DNA from 2 places in the Vibrio sp. JZG120 genome. Region 2 is predicted to be linked to the other one. Evidence: predicted binding sites of a transcription regulator. Region 2 holds the regulator's gene; the other holds the start of a gene.
The links. Region 2 encodes MetJ, which represses methionine synthesis genes. Its sites were predicted from a motif close to TTAGACNTNTANANGTCTAA; they were not measured.

Region 1 (10,662 bases), on a different contig from region 2:
AATCGATAGCGAACGCTGTCGGTCCGTTGCAATACCGCATCAGCTTCATCGAGTTGCTGCTCAATTTGGTTAAGCGTGTCTTCAGCTTTTGAGTAGTTTTTGTCGTACATCCAAATCATTTGGTTGCGCATCAGCTGGAGATCTAAATCCATGTACGGCAATTGATATTCTTGCGCTAAGCGCTCGGCTTTGTTTAGGTGTTCGATAGCCGAACGAACGTTACCCATGGCGTAGTCTGCCTGAGCGATAATCTTGTGTGCTTCGATGGTGCTGCTTGGTGTGCGAACGCTACGATCGGTCTCGTCACGAGACATAGCAGAAGGGCTGTCACTCTCTTTGCGTTCCGTTAGCTCACGTTGTGACAAGTAGTTGGTTGCCGCTTGTTTTGCTTGTGATGGCTCTATTTCCGCCAATTGTTGTGCTTCGTTGAGTAACGCGGACGATAAAATGGTCGCATGAAGCGGCTGTACAAACAGCAAGCAAAGAAAGCCAATCAACTTGAATAGACGCGAACTGTCCCAAAACATCCTTTCGTTCCCTCGAACTGTTTTTAGATATGGCGGATAACGGTAAAAGACCTCAACAAGCCCCTTAAATGCAGGTTGAAGCCATTTGATATAGTAACATGCTTGGACAATAAAAACGTCCGGTAACCCTTTAGATTACCGAACTTATTTCTGTCACTAACGCGATTACTGACGAGCCATGCGGTGGTTGCGATCTGGCTTGTCTTGTTCCGTTGAGCGGTACGGGTTGATGTCCAAGCCACCACGGCGCGTGTAGCGGGCAAATACGGTCAGTTTGCTTGGTTGGCAGTATTTCATTAGATCCGTAAAAATACGCTCAACACATTGTTCGTGAAATTCGTTGTGCTCGCGGAAAGATACCAAGTAACGCAGCAGTTTCTCGCGATCTATTTTCGCACCTTGGTAGCGAATTTCTACACTGCCCCAGTCGGGTTGATTGGTGATCAAACAGTTTGACTTCAATAGATGGCTATGTAGGATTTCTTCCACTTGCTCTTCACCTGCTGCGCCTTCAAGCAAATCGGCATCAAAATCGTAACTGGTGATGTCAATGTCTTGGTCATCAATGCATTCGCCTTCCATTGTCACAATAGGCTGATTGGTGTAGTGAGTAACCGGGTTCACCTCGACCAACACCTTTTCACCGGCACATTCAGATAGGTCTTGCGTTAAACGTTCTTCAACTTCTTCCCAGCTTGCAAAGCGGGTTTGGTTATAGCTGTTTAAGTACAGTTTGAAAGACTTCGACTCAATCAAGTTTGCACTGGTGGCTGGAATGTATACTTCGCCAACGGCCACTTGTGGTAAGCCTTTACTATTTAACCAAGAGAGTTCGTACAGCGTCCAAATGTCGTGGCCCATAAAAGGAAGGCTTTCGCCTAACTGAAGGTCATCTCGGTTTAGGCTACGAGGAACTGGTTGCAGCAAGCTTGGGTCGTATTGGTTCGCATACTCGGTCTTTTTACCTAGTGTTAGGCCAGCAAGCTCTTTAGCGTCAGAATATTTGCTCATACTTTGTGGTCGTTTTCGATTAGAATGGCGAGAATTTTACTGAATCCGCTGGTCAATTGCCATCCGGCAAACACGGCTATCTGATAAATAAGGAATGAGGAGACCTTCATGACCCAAAACGTTACTCAGGCGCTACAAGAGTTCAGCCTGCGCTACCAACAAGCTTGGCAAGCTAAATATAATGAGTTGCCAAGCAGTGAAGAGCTTGCAGATCTTGTTTCTCCTTGTGTCGAAGAGAAGCGTGATGGAAAGGTGCTTTGGAAAGCGGTCGCACGTGATGAAATGGCCGATTTCACTAATGTGGAAAATGCGATTGAGTTGTCACTGCAAGATGATGTAAAAGCCTTTTATGGTTCTCAATACAGCGCCGATATGGAGGCAACTTGGCAAGGTAATTCGTTGACGCTGCTGCAAGTGTGGAGCGATGATGATTTTGTGCGCCTACAAGAAAATATTCTTGGTCATTTGGTGACGCAACGTCGCCTGAAACTTAAACCAACGGTATTTATCGCGGCGACAGATGAGGAAATGGATGTAATCTCTATTTGTAACCTCACTGGTAATGTGATTTTAGAGCGTTTAGGTACGTCTAAACGCGATGTGCTGGCGGATTCATTGGCTGAGTTCTTGAGCAAGTTAGAGGCCGCTGTCTAAATATGTACGTTGTTGAGTTGCAGTTTGAGTGTTTTGATAACACCACCGTCAGCGCGGTAGACAAAGCCATTAATGGCTTGATGGATGCGTTGCGTTACAACGGCCAAGTACTAGGCCGTGAATTCCCGATAGTGATGGGAGATGGCGAGTTTTATGTTCGTGTCGTTTGCCCAGAGCAAGACAGTTTGCATCCACGTTATCACTCAGATTTTGTCAAAGTGTGCATGAACCGTTTGTCAGACGCGTCTTTGCTTGCACCGAAAATGCGTATGCTTGGCCGTGATTTAAATTCAGAACAAGCGGCCGAAGAAGAGACACCTAGCTGGCAAGTGTTGTACACGACTTATGTTCATACGTGTTCGCCATTGCGCAGTGGGGAAACGTTGTTGCCGATTCCTTTGTATCGCAATGAGCCGACGCTAAATGGTGACCATAAAGCCGTCATCAAATGGCAGACAGAATGGCAAGCGTGCGATGAAATCCAAATGGCTGGCGGGTGCCGTGCAGAGCATGCGGCGCTGCACGAGATTTGCGATGTAGACAGCGTGTTGTTCCGCAGAGGTTGGGATTTGCGAGGTCGTATCGAATACATCACCAAGGTTCCAACATACTATTACCAGTATCGCGTGGGCGGTCAGTCGCTGGAGAGCGAGAAAGCGCGCAAGTGCCCAAAATGCGGTGGAGAGTGGCTACTCGATGAGCCACTACATGACATATTTCACTTTAAGTGTGATGACTGCCGAATCGTGTCGAATATCTCTTGGGACCACCTAAAGTAACTAATTGAGGTTAGTTAAATGGTTAGATAGAGAAATAAAAAGGGCTGATGTTTTCACATCAGCCCTTTTATGTTCAGACTATTATTTTCAGTACGGTTTAGAAAAGTGGGATTACCAACCTTTCACTACGCCGCCTTTGAATAGCTCTTTTGCCGCTTCGTAAACTTCTTCCGTTTGATAAGCTTTTACGAAGTTTTGTACGTTTTGCGCATTAACATTTTCTTCGCGAGCAACAATTAGGTTTACGTATGGTGAGTCTTTATCTTCAACGAACACGCCGTCACGCTCTGGCGATAGGTCGATAGAGCTTGCGTAAGTGGTGTTGATGATAGATAGCGTTACGTCATCCAATGAACGTGGAAGTTGTGGCGCTTCTAACTCAATGATTTCGATATTTTTAGGGTTGCCTACGATGTCACGTACTGTAGCGAGTAGACCAACGCCATCACGTAACGTAATCAAACCTTGTTGCTCAAGAAGCAGTAGTGAGCGACCTAGGTTTGTTGGATCGTTTGGTACTGCGATGCGTGCGCCATCTTGGATTTCATCGATTGACTTCACTTGCTTAGAGTAACCAGCAATAGGGTAAACGAATGAGTTACCCGCGATAGCCAGTTTGTAGCCGCGGTCTTTCACTTGTTGGTCTAGGTATGGTTTATGTTGGAACGCATTCGCGTCTACTGAACCATCATCCAGAGCGGCATTTGGCGTTACGTAATCGGTAAATGTTACTAACTCAACGTCTAGGTTGTACTTTTCTTTTGCTACTTTAGCTGCCACTTCGGCAACTTGTGCTTCAGCACCAGCAATAACGCCAACTTTTACTTTATTTACGTCTACTTCTTTGTCGCCACAACCCGCTAGAACAAGAGCAGAAGCGGCTGTTGCTACAGTCAAAAGACCTTTAAGGCTAAATTTCATCTTTATCTCCTTATAATTTGTATTTTCAATGCTTATCTGTGGTCTACACGGCGCACCACTGCGTCACCGATAGACTGAATAATCTGTACTAGAACAATCAGCATCACGACAGTCACAGCCATGATAGTTACATCGTAGCGGTGGAAACCGTAACGGATGGCTACGTCGCCGAGTCCGCCGCCGCCTACCGTTCCCGCCATGGCCGAGTAGCTAACGAGAGTGACTAAGGTGATCGTTACTGAGTTAACAATAGTCGGCATTGCTTCAGGTAGTAGAACTTTTGTGATGATCTGTGTTGGTGTCGCCCCCATTGACTGCGCCGCTTCCACCAAGCCTGTTGGTACCTCTAACAAAGCACCTTCAATAAGACGGGCAACAAACGGAATGGCACCAATAGTCAGTGGGACGATTGCTGCGGTTGTACCGATAAAGGTTCCAACTAGCATTTTTGTCACTGGAATAATCGCAACCATCAGGACGAGGAATGGAACAGAACGACCAATGTTAACGACAGCGCCTAAGCTGCTATTTAGTTTGGTGTTTTCAAGTAGGCCGCCTTTCTTAGTAATATGGAGGATTACGCCTAATGGAATACCCACGGCAAAGCCGACTAATCCGGCAACCGCAACCATGTAAAGCGTTTCCCACGTTGCACCTAAAAGTAGTTTGCTGTTTAAACTCAGCCATTCAGAAATCGTATTAAAGGACATAACCAAGTACCTCTACTTTTACGTTGTGCTTACGCAGGTATTCCAGTGCTGCGTTGTCATCTTCTTCATTACCAAATAGCTCTGCGACCATCATGCCGAATTTCACGCCGCCAGCGTAATCGAGATCGGAGCTTAAAATACTCACATCAATATTGTATTTACGAGAAATTTGCGACATTAACGGTGCATCGACGGTTGCGCCAGTAAACTCTAAGCGAACTAATGGGTAGCTGCCATCAACACGCTCTGCTTGCAGACGTGCTTGGTAATCTTCAGGAATGGATAGATCCAGCGTTGAGCGAATGAATTGGTGCGCCAGCTCCGTTTTAGGGTGCGCGAAAATATCGCCAACGGTGCCTTTCTCCACCAACTCACCACCACCGATGATCGCCACTTCGTGACAGATGCTTTTTACCACTTCCATTTCGTGGGTGATTAGTAGAATCGTGATGTTGAGTTTGCGGTTGATCTCTTTCAATAGCTCAAGGATAGATTGAGTTGTTGCAGGATCCAGTGCGCTAGTGGCCTCATCACAAAGCAGAACGCTAGGATCGGATGCCAATGCACGAGCAATCGCCACACGTTGTTTTTGGCCGCCACTTAAGTTCGATGGGTAGCTCTCGTGTTTGTCAGCTAAGCCAACAAGTTTTAGTAACTCAGTGACTTTTGTTGTGATTTGCGATTTGTCTTTGCCTGCCAGTTCCAGTGGTAGCGCCACGTTATCAAACACAGTACGAGACGAAAGCAGATTAAAATGCTGGAAGATCATGCCGATGTTACGGCGCGTTTCGACCAACTGCTTTTTGCTGAGTTTTGTTAAATCAATGCCATCAACGATGATGGAGCCAGATGTTGGTGCTTCTAACATGTTTACGCAGCGGATCAGCGTACTTTTACCAGCACCAGATGAACCGATAACACCGAAGATGGTGCCCTTGGCGATGTGTAGGTTAATGTCTTTCAGGGCAAGGATTTCCTTACTGCCTTGGTAGAACACTTTATTGACGTTTTTTATTTCTATCATGTTTCAACCTGCCCAAAGATACGGGGAACTTCGCTGTCAAAAACGGCCTTTGACAGAACTTAATGTTGAGCTTTATCTCACTTCTCAGTTGATGCTATGGGTTAACCAGAATGAAGTCAATAGATATTTTTACGTCTAGACGTCTAAATGTATAGATGTTCTGTTTTGAAAAGAATGAGGAGTAAGTTACGAGGAGAAGATAAGTGGAGAGCCCCCTCAGAATTACCGATTCTTGCCCAACAAATCAACTGTTTTGTCGAGGCCTAGAATGAATTAGATAGTGTTGAAGTTTATAAGGTATGTAATAATCTGATTAAACCGAGTTAATAGAGAAATACGTTTTGGCAAAACCTGCTGTTTTTATCGATCGTGATGGCGTGATAAACGTTGACCACGGCTACGTTCATGACGAACATGATTTTGAGTACATTGATGGTGTGTTTGAAGCGACGAAAGCGCTGAAAGATCAAGGTTACCTCTTAGTGCTAGTGACGAATCAATCGGGCATCGCACGTGGTAAATTCAGTGAAGACCGTTTCTTGTCTCTGACTCAATGGATGGACTGGAACTTTGTTGATCATGGTGTTGAGTTTGATGGTATCTACTACTGTCCACATCACCCTGAACATGGCATTGGCGATTACAAGCAGGATTGTGATTGCCGCAAGCCTAAACCTGGTATGTTTATCTCTGCTCGCGACTTCTTGAAAATCGACATGGAAAAATCTGTGATGATTGGTGATAAAGCCGAAGACATGATGGCAGCAGAAGCCGCGGGCGTTGGCACCAAGATTTTGGTGCGCACAGGTAAGCCTGTTACTGAGCAAGGTGAAGCATTAGCAACGGTTGTGCTTGATAGTGTTGCTGACGTGCCTGCATATTTAAAGAAATAATCTGCACAATTCACATATTTAAGGGAAGCGTTTGCTTCCCTTTTCTCTTATTACTGTTAAAGTTCAGTCACCTAAGCATTCATCCATTCTAGTTTGATCACTTATGAGCAAAAAACTCACCATTCTTGATATCGCGAAATTGGCAGGCGTTGGCAAATCAACAGTAAGCCGTGTGCTTACCAACGATCCAAAAGTGAAACCTCAAACGCGAGAGAAAGTAGAGCAAATCATTCGTGAATCTGGTTATGTACCGTCCAAATCTGCGCAATCAATGCGTGGCGGTAGCCAAAAAGTCATTGGTGTTATCATCTCCCGTCTGGACTCACCATCCGAAAATCGTGCTGTTGGTACAATGCTCAATGCATTGTATTCCGCTGGTTATGATGCGGTGATCATGGAGAGCCAATTCGATCGCGATAAAACTAATGAGCATTTGGATGTGCTTAAACGTCGCAATGTCGATGGGGTGATCGTGTTTGGCTTTACTGGATGTGATGAGCAAGCATTGGCGGAGTGGGGGAATCGTATCGTCGTGATCGCGATGGACACGCAAATGGTTTCTTCGATCAACTACGACAACCAAGGTGTGATAGACATGGCTTTGTCTCACCTTGAGCAGCAATCTTTATCTCGGATTGCTTATATTGGTGTTGATCCCGAAGATAAAACTACAGGCTTAGCGCGTTTAAATGCTTACAAAGCTTGGTGTCAGCGCAAGCAACTTACGCCTTGCTTCCAAACCGGTAAGCTTAGCCATGAAAGTGCTTATCAGCTGGTGGACCACGTTCTGAAAGCAGACACGCAAGCCATTGTGTGTGCCAGCGATACCATTGCATTGGGCGTAATCAAGCGTCTTCAAGAGTTAGGTCGTGAAGACGTGGTCGTGACAGGCGTGGGTGGTAACGAGTTGCTTTCTTTCCTTTTCCCTAAAGTATTTAGTGTCGATCCTGGTTATACCCTTGCGGGTGAAAAGTCCGCTAAAATGCTGATTAATCAATTAAATGGCGATGAAGAAGTCGTTCACTTCACTCAACAACCTATTTGCCGCTAATCCACACTACAACGATTTGCTCTAAAATTATACTGTGATCATTCTCAATTAATGGGACTGTTCCCATTTTGTTTTTTGTCTTTGAGTGGCAATATTAAAATTAAGAAATGGGAATGTTCCCATTTATAAAAAAATAAAATGATGAATCGAATGTATCCAATACAGGGTGGACAAAGTTATGAGTAAGATTGCGCGTAAAGACGTGGAGCGTCTTATTGAGCTGGTCGGGGGGCCGGACAATATTGCCAGTGTAAGCCACTGTTTAACTCGCTTGCGTTTTGTTCTAAACGATACGGACAAAGCAGATACAAAACAGTTAGAAGCATTACCGATGGTGAAGGGCTGCTTTACCAACGCAGGTCAATTCCAAGTCGTCATCGGCACTGAAGTTGATGAGGTTTACAAAGTACTGATCGAGCTAAGCGGTAAAAGTGAAGCGAGCAAAGACGAATCCAAGAATGCTGCTCGCCAAAACATGAATATCGTTGAGCGTGGTATTTCCCACCTTGCAGAAATCTTTGTACCACTGTTGCCTGCGATCATTACTGGTGGTTTGATTCTTGGTTTCCGTAATGTGATTGGCGACATCAAAATGTTTGATGGTCAAACCCTAACGGAAATCAGTCAGTTTTGGGCGACTGTTCACTCATTCCTATGGTTAATTGGTGAAGCGATTTTCTTCTTCCTACCCGTTGGTGTGTGTTGGTCGACCGTGAAAAAGCTCGGTGGTACACCGATTCTGGGTATCACGCTTGGTGTAACTTTGGTTTCGCCGCAGTTAATGAACGCCTACCTGATTGGTAAGCAAGTACCTGAAGTGTGGGACTTTGGGTTGTTTGCGATTGAGAAAGTCGGTTACCAAGCGCAGGTGATTCCCGCGATGTTAGCAGGTATCGCACTAGCGTTTATCGAAACACGCTTAAAACGCATCATTCCGTCTTACCTTTACCTAGTAGTAGTACCGTTTGTTTCTATCATTGTGTCTGTGATTCTTGCGCACTCTATCATTGGCCCATTCGGTCGTATGTTGGGTGACGGCGTAGCATTCGCAGCAAAAGCAGCCATGACGGGTGACTTTGCGATGATTGGTTCAACCATCTTCGGCTTCTTATACGCGCCACTTGTGATCACAGGTATCCACCACACAACCAACGCCGTTGACTTGCAGTTGATGCAAGAATTAGGTGGCACGCCGATTTGGCCTTTGATTGCACTATCGAACATTGCTCAAGCATCGGCAGTGGTTGGCATCATTATCATCAGTAAAAAGCAGGATGAGCGTGAAATCTCAGTGCCAGCAGCGATTTCTGCCTACCTTGGCGTAACAGAGCCGGCGATGTACGGCATCAACTTGAAATACAAGTTCCCAATGTTGAGTGCGATGATCGGTAGTGCATGTGCTGCTGCTATCTGTGGTAGTGCGGGCGTCATGGCGAACGGTATCGGTGTGGGCGGCTTGCCGGGCATCTTATCTATCCAGCCGCAGTTCTGGGGCATCTTTGCTCTGGCGATGTTGGTCGCGATGGTGGTACCCGCTGCATTAACGTTACTTCTTTATAAGCGTGCACAAGCGAAAGGTGAGCTTGAGGCGGCAAACGCGTAATTCAATTTGAGGCAGTGACTTGGCTGCCTCCTCCTATTTTTCTTTTCAAATTTTAAGTTTCCGATTACTGGTAAGTGAGTGTTAGAAATGGCTATGACCAAGCATGATGAGAGCTGGTGGAAAACCGCAACCATCTATCAAATTTACCCAAAAAGCTTTTGTGACAGCGGCAGTAAAGGCACGGGCGATATTAAAGGGATCATTTCTAAACTGGATTATCTAAAACATCTCGGTGTGGATGCGATTTGGCTGACGCCAGTGTATCAGTCTCCAATGGTTGATAACGGTTATGACATCTCCGATTACTACGCGGTCAACCCCGAGTTCGGCACGATGCAAGATTTCGATACCCTGTTGTCAGAGGCTCATCAGTTGGGCATTCGAATCATCATGGACATCGTGGTCAACCATACTTCGACAGAACACAAGTGGTTCCAATCTGCGTTAGGTGATAAAAACAGCCCTTACCGTGATTACTACATCTGGAAAGATCCGGTTGATGGCGTAGAGCCCAACAACTGGCAATCGAAGTTTGGAGGCAATGCTTGGGAATTGGATGAAGCGACAGGGCAGTACTACTTGCACCTTTTTGCTAAAGAGCAGGCGGATTTGAACTGGGAAAACCCAGTGGTGCGCGAAGAAGTCAAAGAAGTCATCAGCTTCTGGGCAGACAAAGGCGTGGATGGTTTCCGTCTTGATGTCATCAACCTGATTTCTAAACAACAAGATTTCCCAAGCGATGATATTGGCGATGGCCGTCGTTTCTATACTGATGGTCCTCGCGTGCACGAATATCTGCAAGAAATCAGCGAAGCCGTGTTTCAAAAATACGGCAGCGTGACGGTGGGTGAAATGTCTTCCACCACGTTAGAGCACTGCCAGCAATACTCTTCGCTAGACGGCAAAGAGCTATCCATGGTGTTCAACTTTCATCATCTGAAAGTCGATTATCCGAATGGTGAAAAATGGACTAAAGCGCCTTTTGATTTCATTCAGTTAAAGCAGATCTTCAACCATTGGCAAACGGGCTTAAATGGCAAAGGGTGGGGGGCGTTGTTCTGGTGTAACCACGACCAGCCACGCGTTGTGAGCCGATTAGGTAACGACGAGCAATACCGTGTTGAATCTGCCAAGATGCTTGCGGCATCAGTGCACATGATGCAAGGCACACCTTATGTTTACCAAGGGGAAGAGATTGGCATGACCAACCCAGGTTACACTGAGATCAGCCAGTACCGCGACGTAGAAAGCACCAACATGTACGACATCATGGTTAACCGCGATGGTGTATCACACGAGGAGATGATGGCGATTTTGGCGCAGAAGTCGCGTGATAACTCACGTACGCCAATGCAATGGAATAGCCAAAAGCACGCTGGTTTTACCGAAGGCACACCGTGGCTTGAAGTGGCGCAGAATTACTCTGAAATCAACGCAGAAGCAGCGGTTGCTGATTTGAACTCGGTGTTCTACTTCTACAAACGTTTGA
Region 2 (10,662 bases):
GGCGGGTGATCTTGCCCTTGCTTACAGCCCAGGTGTTGCAGAACCAGTGCGTGAAATCGCACAAAACCCTGATAACGTGTACAAGTACACAGCGAAAGGCAACATGGTTGCTGTTATTTCTAACGGTACCGCTATTTTAGGTCTAGGTAACCTAGGTCCACTTGCATCTAAGCCAGTAATGGAAGGTAAAGCGTTACTGTTTAAACGTTTTGCAGGTCTTGACTCGATTGATATTGAAGTTAAGCATCGCACGATCGATGAATTTGTTGATACTGTTGCAAGCATTGCAGACACCTTTGGTGGTATCAACCTTGAAGATATTAAAGCACCAGATTGCTTTGAGATTGAAAAGCGTTTAATTGAGCGTTGTGATGTACCAGTATTCCACGATGATCAGCACGGTACTGCGATTGTAACGGCGGCAGGCATGCTGAACGCGATCGAACTTCAAGGTAAGAAGCTTGAAGACTCAACGATCGTTTGTCTTGGCGCTGGCGCTGCAGCCGTTGCGTGTATGGAGCTGCTGATTAAATGTGGTGCAATGCGCGAAAAAATTTACATGCTGGATCGTAAAGGTGTGATCCACACTCGTCGTGATGATCTTAATGAATACAAGCAGCTATTCGCAAACAACACGGACAAACGCACATTAGAAGACGTGATTGAAGGCGCGGATCTGTTCCTAGGTGTATCTGGTCCAAACCTATTGCCAGCGGAAGCGTTGAAGCTGATGGCAGATAAGCCAATCGTATTTGCATGTTCGAATCCAGATCCTGAAATTAAGCCGGAACTTGCCCACGCTGTTCGTGATGATTTGATCATGGGGACTGGCCGTAGTGATTACCCGAACCAAGTAAACAACGTATTGTGTTTCCCATTCATCTTCCGTGGTGCTCTTGATGTGCGCGCAAGTGAAATCAATGATGAAATGAAACTTGCAGCCGTTGAGGCGATTCGTGAGCTAGCAAAAGAGCCTGTACCTGAAACTGTATTGAAGGCCGCAGGCGTCGATAAGCTTGAGTTTGGTGCAGACTACATCATTCCAAAACCAATGGACTCACGTTTACTGCCACGTGTTGCAAAAGCTGTGGCTCAGGCGGCAGTTGATTCAGGTGTTGCTCGTATCGAGATGCCTGAAAACTACATGGCAGAGTAATATATCTATTAGATGTGATGTACAGAAAATGGGACGCAATCGCGTCCCATTTTTTATATCATTCTTTTGGCTCGAGATAAGAATTGCTATCTGAAGCCTCCAGTCTCGCTTTTTACTCTTCGTCAAACGACTCAAATTCGATGCCCATTTCCGTCATCAGTGCTTTTACTTCTGTTGGAATATCATCTGGACGGTCTTTACGAAGGTCTTCATCTGTTGGAAGTGGCTGACCTGTGTACGCGTGCAAAAATGCTTCGCATAGTAATTCACTATTGGTTGCATGGCGTAAGTTATTGATCTGACGGCGAGTACGCTCATCAGTTAGCACTTTTAAAACTTTTAGCGGGATAGAGACGGTAATTTTTTTTACTTGTTCGCTTTTTTTGCCGTGCTCTGCATATGGGCTAATGTATTCGCCATTCCAGTCAGCCATTGCACACCTTCATTTATGTAATCGGTTAAAAATAATTTAGGTGCTGATTTTAGCTGCATTTACCGCCATAAGCAAAGACATATAGACGTCTAGAAGTGTTGACGTCTCATTTTTTGACGAGTAAAGTGAACAGAACAGCAAAGGAAGCGTGTTGATCACTTTATTTTACTCATTAGATATAGCGCATTCCTATTTAGAAGTCATTACCCGTGAAAGGATACACCCATGAGCTCTCGCAAACCTGCGACCATTGCAGTACGCACTGGTATTGAATCAGACAGCCAATATCACGCTGTCGTTCCACCTATTTATCTTTCCACTAACTATGGTTTTCCTGCTTTTGGTGAAGTACCTAAGTATGATTACACGCGATCTGGAAATCCAAACCGCGGACTGTTGGAAAGTGCGTTATCTGAACTCGAGTCTGGAAAAGGAGCGGTTGTCACGAATTGCGGTACGTCGGCATTAAATTTATGGGTGTCCGCTTTTCTTGGCCCTGATGATCTCATTATTGCTCCTCACGATTGTTATGGCGGCACCTATCGTCTTTTTAATACCCGAGCCAACAAAGGTGATTTTAAGGTTCAGTTTGTCGATCAATCAGACGAGCAAGCTTTGGATGCAGCATTAGCACAAAAACCAAAACTCATCTTGTTAGAAACCCCATCAAACCCTCTGGTTCGCGTGGTGGATATTTCTGAGACTTGTGAAAAAGCGAAGCGAGTTGGGGCATTGGTCGCGGTGGACAATACCTTTTTGACACCCGTGTACCAAAAGCCTTTGGACTTGGGCGCAGATTTCGTCATTCACTCCACAACGAAGTATATCAACGGTCATTCAGACGTGATTGGTGGCGTGATCATCACCAAAACAGAAGCGCATGCAGAAGAGCTTGCATGGTGGGGCAATTGTATTGGCGCAACGGGCACACCTTTCGATAGTTACATGACACTGCGAGGTATTCGTACACTTGGTGCTCGCATGCGAGTGCATGAAGAGAGTTCACAGCAGGTACTGGCTTATCTCCAGAAGCAAGCGTTAGTTAAAACCATTTATCATCCAAGCCTGCCGGAGCACCCGGGTCATGACATTGCTAAAAAGCAGCAAACTGGTTTTGGCTCTATGCTGAGCTTTGAGTTTGCCGGTTCGTTTGAGCAGTTAAAAGTGTTCGTTAAAGAGCTCCAACTGTTTTCATTGGCTGAGTCATTAGGTGGAGTTGAAAGCTTGATTTGTCATCCGGCATCCATGACGCATCGCGCTATGGGAGAGGAAGCACTTGCAGAAGCGGGGGTGTCGCATCAACTATTGCGTTTGTCTGTCGGCTTGGAAGATGCACAAGATCTCATCACAGATTTAGAGCAAGCATTCGCTAAAGCTGCCCAACAATAGGAGACGATAATAATGACTTTACAACGTCAGCTGCATAAGTTTGGTGGCAGTAGCTTAGCAAACCCAGAATGCTATTTACGCGTTGTGGATATTCTTAAGGAGTATTCGACGGAAAATGATCTTGTGGTCGTCTCGGCGGCAGGAAAAACCACTAACCGCTTGATTGAGTTCCAGGAAGGGCTAGACAAAGATGGCCGAATCGCGCATGAAGCACTTCAAAGCCTAAGGCAGTTCCAAACGGAGCTAATAGAAAACTTGTTGGAAAATGAAGTACAAGAAGAACTATTAGCGTTACTGCATGATGAGTTCAGTACCTTATCTGAGCTGACAGCACCACTCACTGGCGCGCAAAAAGCCGCGGTACTAGGACACGGAGAAGTTTGGTCTGCTCGCCTATTGGCCGCGTTATTATCTCAACGTTCTATCCCCGCTGTTGCACAAGATGCACGAGCGTTTTTACGTGCGGAAGCCGGGACTCAACCTGAAGTTGATCGCGCTCGTTCATATCCTTTGATAAAAGAAGTTCTCGCGCAACACAATCATAAACGTGTGGTAATTACTGGCTTTATGGCTCAGAACGAGGCGGGCGAAACCATTTTACTTGGTCGTAATGGCTCTGACTATTCTGCAACTGTCATTGGTGCTCTGGCTGAAGTGAGCACAGTCACCATTTGGAGTGACGTTGCCGGTGTCTATAGTGCCGATCCGCGTTTGGTGGCAGACGCGTGTCTGTTACCGTTACTTCGATTGGATGAAGCCAGCGAACTCGCCCGTTTAGCCGCCCCAGTCCTACACAGTCGTACACTTCAGCCTGTGGCGCAAAGTACTATGGATCTCAACCTCAAGTGTAGCTATCTGCCGGAATCGGGCTCTACTCGTATTGAGCGTGTCTTAGCGTCTGGCCGTGGCGCTAAAATTATTACCTCGCTGGATGATGTTTTATTGGTGCAGCTGTCTTTCATGCATGGGCACGACTTCGAAAAAACACAGAATGATGTATTACAAGCGTTGCAGCGAGCGCAATTGGAGCCATTGGCATTTGAGGCACAGCCCGATCAACACACGTTGCGCTTGGCGTATACCGCAGAAATTGCCGGTGGCGCACTGAAACACTTACAAGAGCTTGCGGTTGAAGCGGAGATTAAGCTCAAAGAAGGCTACTCTCTCTTAGCGGCGGTAGGCGCTGGCGTTACGAAAAACGCCAACCATTGTTTTGGTTTTTATCAGAAATTAAAACACTCTCCGGTTGAATTTATTTCTGAAACTGAGTCGGGGCTGAGTTTAGTCGCCGTTTTGCGTCGTACTGATACCGAAGTGTTGGTTCAAACGATTCATAGCCAGTTGTTCCAAGCGCAAAAGCGCGTGGCGGTGGCTTTATGTGGCAAGGGCAACATTGGTTCTAGCTGGTTAAATTTATTTGCAACTCAAAAAGGTGAACTCGAAAAACGTCATGGAATGAGCTTTGACCTTGTAGCGGTCGTGGATAGTCAAACCTACTGGTTCGATGAGCAAGGTATTGATGCAGCAAGTGTTGCTGAACGATTTGATGATGAAGGCCTAGCAAACGATGGGTCTTGGTTGACTCACTTAGGAGCGCTAAAAAATTACGATGAAGCCGTAGTGCTTGATGTGACAGCGAGCAAAGACTTAGCTCAGCGCTATGTAGAAATTGCGCAGCAGGGCATTCATTTGATTTCCGCTAACAAAGTGGCGGGTTCGGCTGATAGCCAGTATTACCATCAGGTTCAAGATGCATTCGCTAAAATTGGTCGTTATTGGCTGTACAACGCGACGGTTGGTGCGGGGTTACCAATAAACCATACCGTGCGAGATCTACGTGAAAGTGGGGATGAGATCGTTGCTCTATCGGGTATTTTCTCTGGGACGTTATCATGGTTATTCCAACAATTTGACGGCTCAGTACCATTTAATGATTTAGTCGACCTCGCTTGGCAGCAAGGTTTAACAGAACCTGATCCTCGTTCTGATTTAGATGGTTCAGATGTGATGCGTAAGCTGGTTATCTTAGCTCGAGAGTCTGGTCTCGATATTGAGCCGGGCAGCGTTAAGGTTGAATCTCTAGTACCAGAAGAATTAAGAGAACTTAGTATCGATGACTTCTTCGATAACGGAGGGCTGTTGAGTGAAATACTGCAAGAGCGCCTGACAAAAGCACAGAGAAACGATCAAGTGCTTCGCTACGTTGCGCGTTTAGAAAAAAATGGTAAAGCGACGGTGGGAGTAGAAGCGTTATCTCGTGAACATGCGCTCGCCAACCTTCTGCCGTGCGACAACATTTTTGCCATTGAAAGTAAGTGGTACAAAGATAACCCACTCGTTATTCGAGGGCCTGGCGCAGGAAGAGAAGTGACAGCCGGCGCGATTCAATCCGACCTCAACCGATTAGCCGGTTTATTCTAAAGTTGCGAGATACCTAAAACCCTGGAACCCGACCAGGGTTTTTTATTTTTCCTTCAGTGCCATACTGAAGTATCGGCTTGTGATAAGTGGTGAAATAACGTTCAAGTAATAACTTGAACTATCCTCATTATTAACTTGAGAAAAATTCATAATTACAAGGTTGACATTAAATCGTATTCAATACATTCTGTAGACATATAGACGTCTAAACGTCGATTTAAGGAATTTGTTTTCGTGGCGGAGTGCCACAGGGAGAGTAAGATGGGATACACGCACGCAGGCCATATTGACGCCTTGAACCAGAATATTGCTGAGTTGTCAGACAACATCAATGTATCATTTGAGTTTTTTCCACCAAGCAGCGCGAAGATGGAAGAGACACTCTGGAATTCAGTGCACCGTCTTAAAACGCTCCAACCTAAATTTGTTTCTGTGACTTACGGCGCGAACTCTGGCGAGCGTGACAGAACGCACTCCATCATTAAAGAAATCAAAGCAACAACCGGATTGGTTGCTGCTCCTCACCTCACTTGTATTGATGCGACTCGCGAAGAGTTGATTAATATTGCCGATGATTACTGGAATAATGGCATTGAAAATATCGTTGCTCTGCGTGGTGATATTCCTCCTGGTGGCGGTGCGCCTGACATGTATGCCTCGGATTTGGTTGAGTTGCTGAAATCACGTCACGATTTTGATATCTCAGTTGCCGCATTTCCTGAGGTTCACCCTGAAGCTAAAAGTGCGCAGTCTGACTTATTGAACCTAAAACGTAAGGTTGATGCTGGCGCAAACCGTGCAATTACTCAGTTCTTTTTTGACGTCGAGTCTTACCTTCGTTTCCGCGATCGCTGTGTGGCGGCAGGAATTGATGTGGAAATTGTCCCTGGTATTTTGCCAGTGTCGAACTTTAAGCAAGCCTCTCGCTTTGCTGCGCAGAACAATGTGAAAGTACCAGGCTGGATGAGTAAACAGTTCGAAGGCTTGGATGATGATCCGGTGACTCGTCAGCTTGTAGGAGCAAGCCAAGCTATTGATATGGTGCGCGTACTTAGTCGTGAAGGCGTTAAGGATTTCCACTTCTACACCCTAAACCGTGCAGAGATGACTTACGCTTTATGTCATACGCTAGGCGTTCGTCCTCGCGCTGCAGTAGGTGCATAAATCGACCGGGTTTCAAAAAGACAAAAGGCTTGCCGAGTGGCAAGCCTTTTTCGTTGTCTCAAAGTAAAAGGAAATTAACCAATCACTTCAAGTTCTGTTAGGACTTCTTCAGCCCAAGTGATCCACGTTTCACGTAACAGTAGGTTACGACGAAGCGTTAAACGCTCTAGGCGAGCTTGTTTGTCTAAAGTGGACGGCGTTGCGTAGTAAGCCGCTTCAATTTCTTTGTAGTGAGAAACCAGTTTGCGAGACTCTTCAACCAGTTCGGCGAGTTGATCACGGAAAGGTGTTGATGGTTGAACGGCACATGCCATCAATTTCGCTGAAAATTCATCACGAACAGTCGGGTGTGCAGTTGGTTGATCAAACCATTCTCCTAAAGCGCTGCGACCAGCATCAGTGATGGAGTAAACCTTACGGTCTGGTTTGCCTTCTTGGGGTTCTAATACGCAAGTAACCAGCTCTTTCTCGGCCATTTTATTGAGTTCACGGTACACTTGTTGGTGGCTTGCTTTCCAGAAGTAACCGATGCTAGCAGAGAATTCTTTAGTGATATCGTAACCGGTTGCGTCGCGAGTGCTAAGAACAGTTAAGATTACGTGTGGTAATGACATGTCTTCAATCCAAATGGTCAATAAACTTGTAAACAAGCTACTTATACTTTCAGCTGTGCTCTTTCTGGCACTTGAGTTTTTTAATGTATAAGTAGCACCAACAATGTTGGTCCTGTCACCTTAAAGCCGTTTATCACCTAGAGAGATGGGGAGTCCCATCATGGCTGGAGCAGGTATGATTGGATTTATGAGCTCTCAGCAGGCAAGTAGTATATAAATAATAAGCATGAAGTGGAATAGTAGGACAAAATTACCCTAAAAAACTAACATAATAATCAATAGTGTTAACTTGTGGTTTTTTATTCTTTTTGTGTGGTAATTTTTGGGTTTTTTATAGTTTATTAAACTGCCTTTTGGTTACGCAATTATCCAGCGCCAAAAAAAAGCTGAGCACTTGCTCAGCTTTTTTATTACAAATGAAGCGATTAGCCTGTGTTGCGCATGCCAGCTGCAATACCAGCAATTGTCACCATTAGCGCTTCTTCTAGGTTTGCAGATGCTTCTTCGGTTTGGCGTGTACGGTATAGCAACTCGGCTTGTAGCATGTTCAATGGCTCAACGTAGATGTTGCGCAAGCGAATCGATTCGAGTCCCCAAGGGTCATGCTGCATCAAGTTTTCGTTGTTCTCTACATTCAGTACTGCTTTGATATCTTCTTGAAGCTGAGCGCGAAGCTTTTCACCGAGTGGACGGAGTGATTCATCCACCAATCGCTCATCGTAATAGCGAGAAATATCGATATTACACTTCGAATACACCATTTCTAACATGCCAAGGCGAGTCGAGAAGAACGGCCATTCACGACACATCTCTTCGAGCAGCGCTTGGTGGCCTTTATCGATCGAGTATTGAATCGCTTCACCCGCACCTAACCATGCTGGAAGTACCAAACGATTTTGGCTCCACGAGAAGATCCACGGGATTGCACGTAAGCTTTCCACTCCGCCCTTCGGATTACGTTTTGCAGGACGAGAGCCAAGTGGCAACTTACCGAGCTCGAGCTCTGGTGTCGCTTGACGGAAGTAAGGCACAAAATCAGGCTCGCCGCGAACTACGTTGCGATAAGACTCGCAGCTAACTTCTGATAGCACTTCCATTAAGTCGCGCCATTCTTGTTTTGGCTCTGGTGGTGGCAATAGGTTAGCTTCTAGAATCGCGCTCGCGTAAAGGTTAAAACTGTTTACGGCGACATCTGGAAGGCCCAGTTTAAAGCGGATCATCTCGCCTTGTTCTGTTACGCGCAAACCACCTTTCAAGCTTTTTGGTGGTTGAGACAGAAGTGCTGCGTGTGCTGGCGCGCCGCCGCGGCCTACTGTACCGCCACGACCGTGGAATAGAGTCAGTTCAACACCTTCTTCTTCCGCCACTTTTACTAACGATTCCATCGCATGGTACTGAGCCCAGCCTGCAGACATGACACCCGCATCTTTCGCTGAGTCAGAGTAACCAATCATGACCATTTGGTGGTTTTGGATAAAGCCACGGTATAGGTCGATACCCATCAGCTGTTTGATGACCGATTCTGCATTGTTCAAGTCGTCTAGCGTCTCGAATAACGGGCAAACATCCATACGATATGGGCAGCCAGCTTCTTGCAGAAGTAGGTGGACTGCTAACACATCCGATGCAGTGCGTGCCATAGAAATTACGTAGGCACCGAATGCTTCACGCGGTTGTGCTGCAATAATCTTACAGGTGTCCAAAACCTCTTTGACAGGTTCTGATGGTTCCCAATCACGAGGCAGAAGAGGACGCTTAGATGCGAGTTCGTTGGTTAGGAAAGCAATCTTATCTTGCTCGCTCCATTGTTCGTAATCACCAATGCCTAAGTAGCGGGTTAATTCAGACAATACGTCTGAATGACGCGTGCTCTCTTGGCGGATATCAAGGCGAACAAGATGAATACCAAATGCTTTTACGCGGCGCAATGTATCTAGTAGAGAGCCATTTGCGATCACACCCATGCCACATTCATTTAGCGACTGGTAACAGGCATACAGAGGTTCCCAAAGTTGCTCGACTTTTTGCAACGGAGCTTTAACGGCCAGTTTTTGACCATGGATCTTAGCATCGAGAATATCTTTGGTTTCGTTCAATAGTGAGCGAAGTTGTTTCAGGATTGCACGATATGGTTCGTGCTGATCTTCGCCAGCAAGTTCACGAACTTGATCGTTTGAAACCGTCATAGACAGTTCACTGATCAACTCGTTGATGTCATTGAGATAAAGATCTGCGGCTTTCCAACGAGACAGAAGCAATACTTCACGCGTCACGCTATGAGTGACGAACGGGTTACCGTCGCGGTCACCCCCCATCCAAGAAGAGAAGTGCACAGGGCGCGCATCAATTGGTAAACCTTCACCCAAGTAAGATTTCAAGCGATCGTGCATCTCACGTAAGAAGTCTGGCACCGCTTCCCATAGTGAGTTTTCAACGACTGCAAAACCCCATTTTGCTTCATCCAGCGGAGTAGGGCGCTGTTGTCGAATTACGTCTGAATGCCAGCTTTGTGCGATCAGTTGCTCTAAACGACGCTCGGTTTTCTTGCGCTCTTTAGAAGAAAGATCACTCAGTTCCAACTTTGATAAGCACTCGTTGATCTTGACCAACTTGTTGATCATCGTGCGACGCGTGATTTCCGTTGGGTGAGCCGTCAATACCAATTCAATATTCAGATCACGAACCGCTTGCGCAGTGTCCAGTTTGCTCACATCGTTTTGTACCAGTTTAGAAAACAGCGAGTTAATCGCGTCTGGTTCACAAATGTGCTCTTCACAATGGCGTGAAATCGTGTGGTATTGCTCAGCAATATTGGTGAGATTTAGAAATTGGTTAAACGCACGGGTAACGGGCGTTAGCTGCTCATCGGGTAGGTGTTTGATTTCTTCTATCAAGCTTTCCCTGTCTGCTTGATTACCTGCTTGAGCCGATTTGGATAATTTACGAATGGTTTCCACTTTCTCGAAGATTTCTTCGCCATGGGCATCGCGAATGGTGTTACCCAATAAGTGGCCTAACATGCGCACATTACTTTTGAGTGCGGCGTATTTCTCGTTCATTGTCGTCCTGCCTCGTAAAAAAACTACATCCATTGTCCTTGTTAAGACTCCAATCTAGCGAAAAGCACCAGTTATAGTCAAATAAAGCAGACTAAGTTTGCAATTATTCCGCTGTCTCCTGATTTAGAGCAAATTTACGGCAGCGGTAGAATAAGAAGTGAAAATTAATTACAAAATAACAAGTTAAAGAAGTGTTAAGGCTAGCGCTAAATTGTGAAGATAAAAAGATGCAGCTCAATCGAGCTGCACTGACTTTTGAGTTTATTCGCGTATTAACAGCAATACTTGACCATTGCCTTTGAAAGCACATCAATTGTGGGATCGATAAAATCAAATGAGAGAAACTCATCCGGTTGGTGCGCTTGGTCAATTGAACCCGGGCCAAGAACTAAGGTTGGACAGAGCTGTTGTAAGAAGGGCGCCTCA

Region 1: the regulator MetJ is predicted to act here: its motif matches at 5,754-5,773, upstream of metN (methionine ABC transporter ATP-binding protein MetN).

What each region holds. Positions count from the first base shown of each region.
Region 1 is NZ_JBSRRK010000010.1:154,294-164,955, forward strand. It holds gene ACWPOD_RS18705 (tetratricopeptide repeat protein) at 1-527, opposite strand, end outside; gene queF (NADPH-dependent 7-cyano-7-deazaguanine reductase QueF) at 693-1,538, opposite strand; gene syd (SecY-interacting protein) at 1,647-2,192, shown strand; gene ACWPOD_RS18720 (Zn-ribbon-containing protein) at 2,195-2,971, shown strand; gene ACWPOD_RS18725 (MetQ/NlpA family lipoprotein) at 3,083-3,892, opposite strand; gene ACWPOD_RS18730 (methionine ABC transporter permease) at 3,925-4,602, opposite strand; gene metN (methionine ABC transporter ATP-binding protein MetN) at 4,592-5,626, opposite strand; gene gmhB (D-glycero-beta-D-manno-heptose 1,7-bisphosphate 7-phosphatase) at 5,968-6,519, shown strand; gene treR (trehalose operon repressor TreR) at 6,623-7,570, shown strand; gene treB (PTS trehalose transporter subunit IIBC) at 7,749-9,173, shown strand; gene treC (alpha,alpha-phosphotrehalase) at 9,261-10,662, shown strand, end outside.
Region 2 is NZ_JBSRRK010000019.1:1,603-12,264, forward strand. It holds gene ACWPOD_RS22000 (malic enzyme-like NAD(P)-binding protein) at 1-1,156, shown strand, start outside; gene metJ (met regulon transcriptional regulator MetJ) at 1,269-1,589, opposite strand; gene ACWPOD_RS22010 (O-succinylhomoserine (thiol)-lyase) at 1,815-2,978, shown strand; gene ACWPOD_RS22015 (bifunctional aspartate kinase/homoserine dehydrogenase II) at 2,991-5,399, shown strand; gene metF (methylenetetrahydrofolate reductase) at 5,661-6,563, shown strand; gene ACWPOD_RS22025 (PadR family transcriptional regulator) at 6,638-7,177, opposite strand; gene ppc (phosphoenolpyruvate carboxylase) at 7,603-10,236, opposite strand; gene argE (acetylornithine deacetylase) at 10,509-10,662, opposite strand, start outside.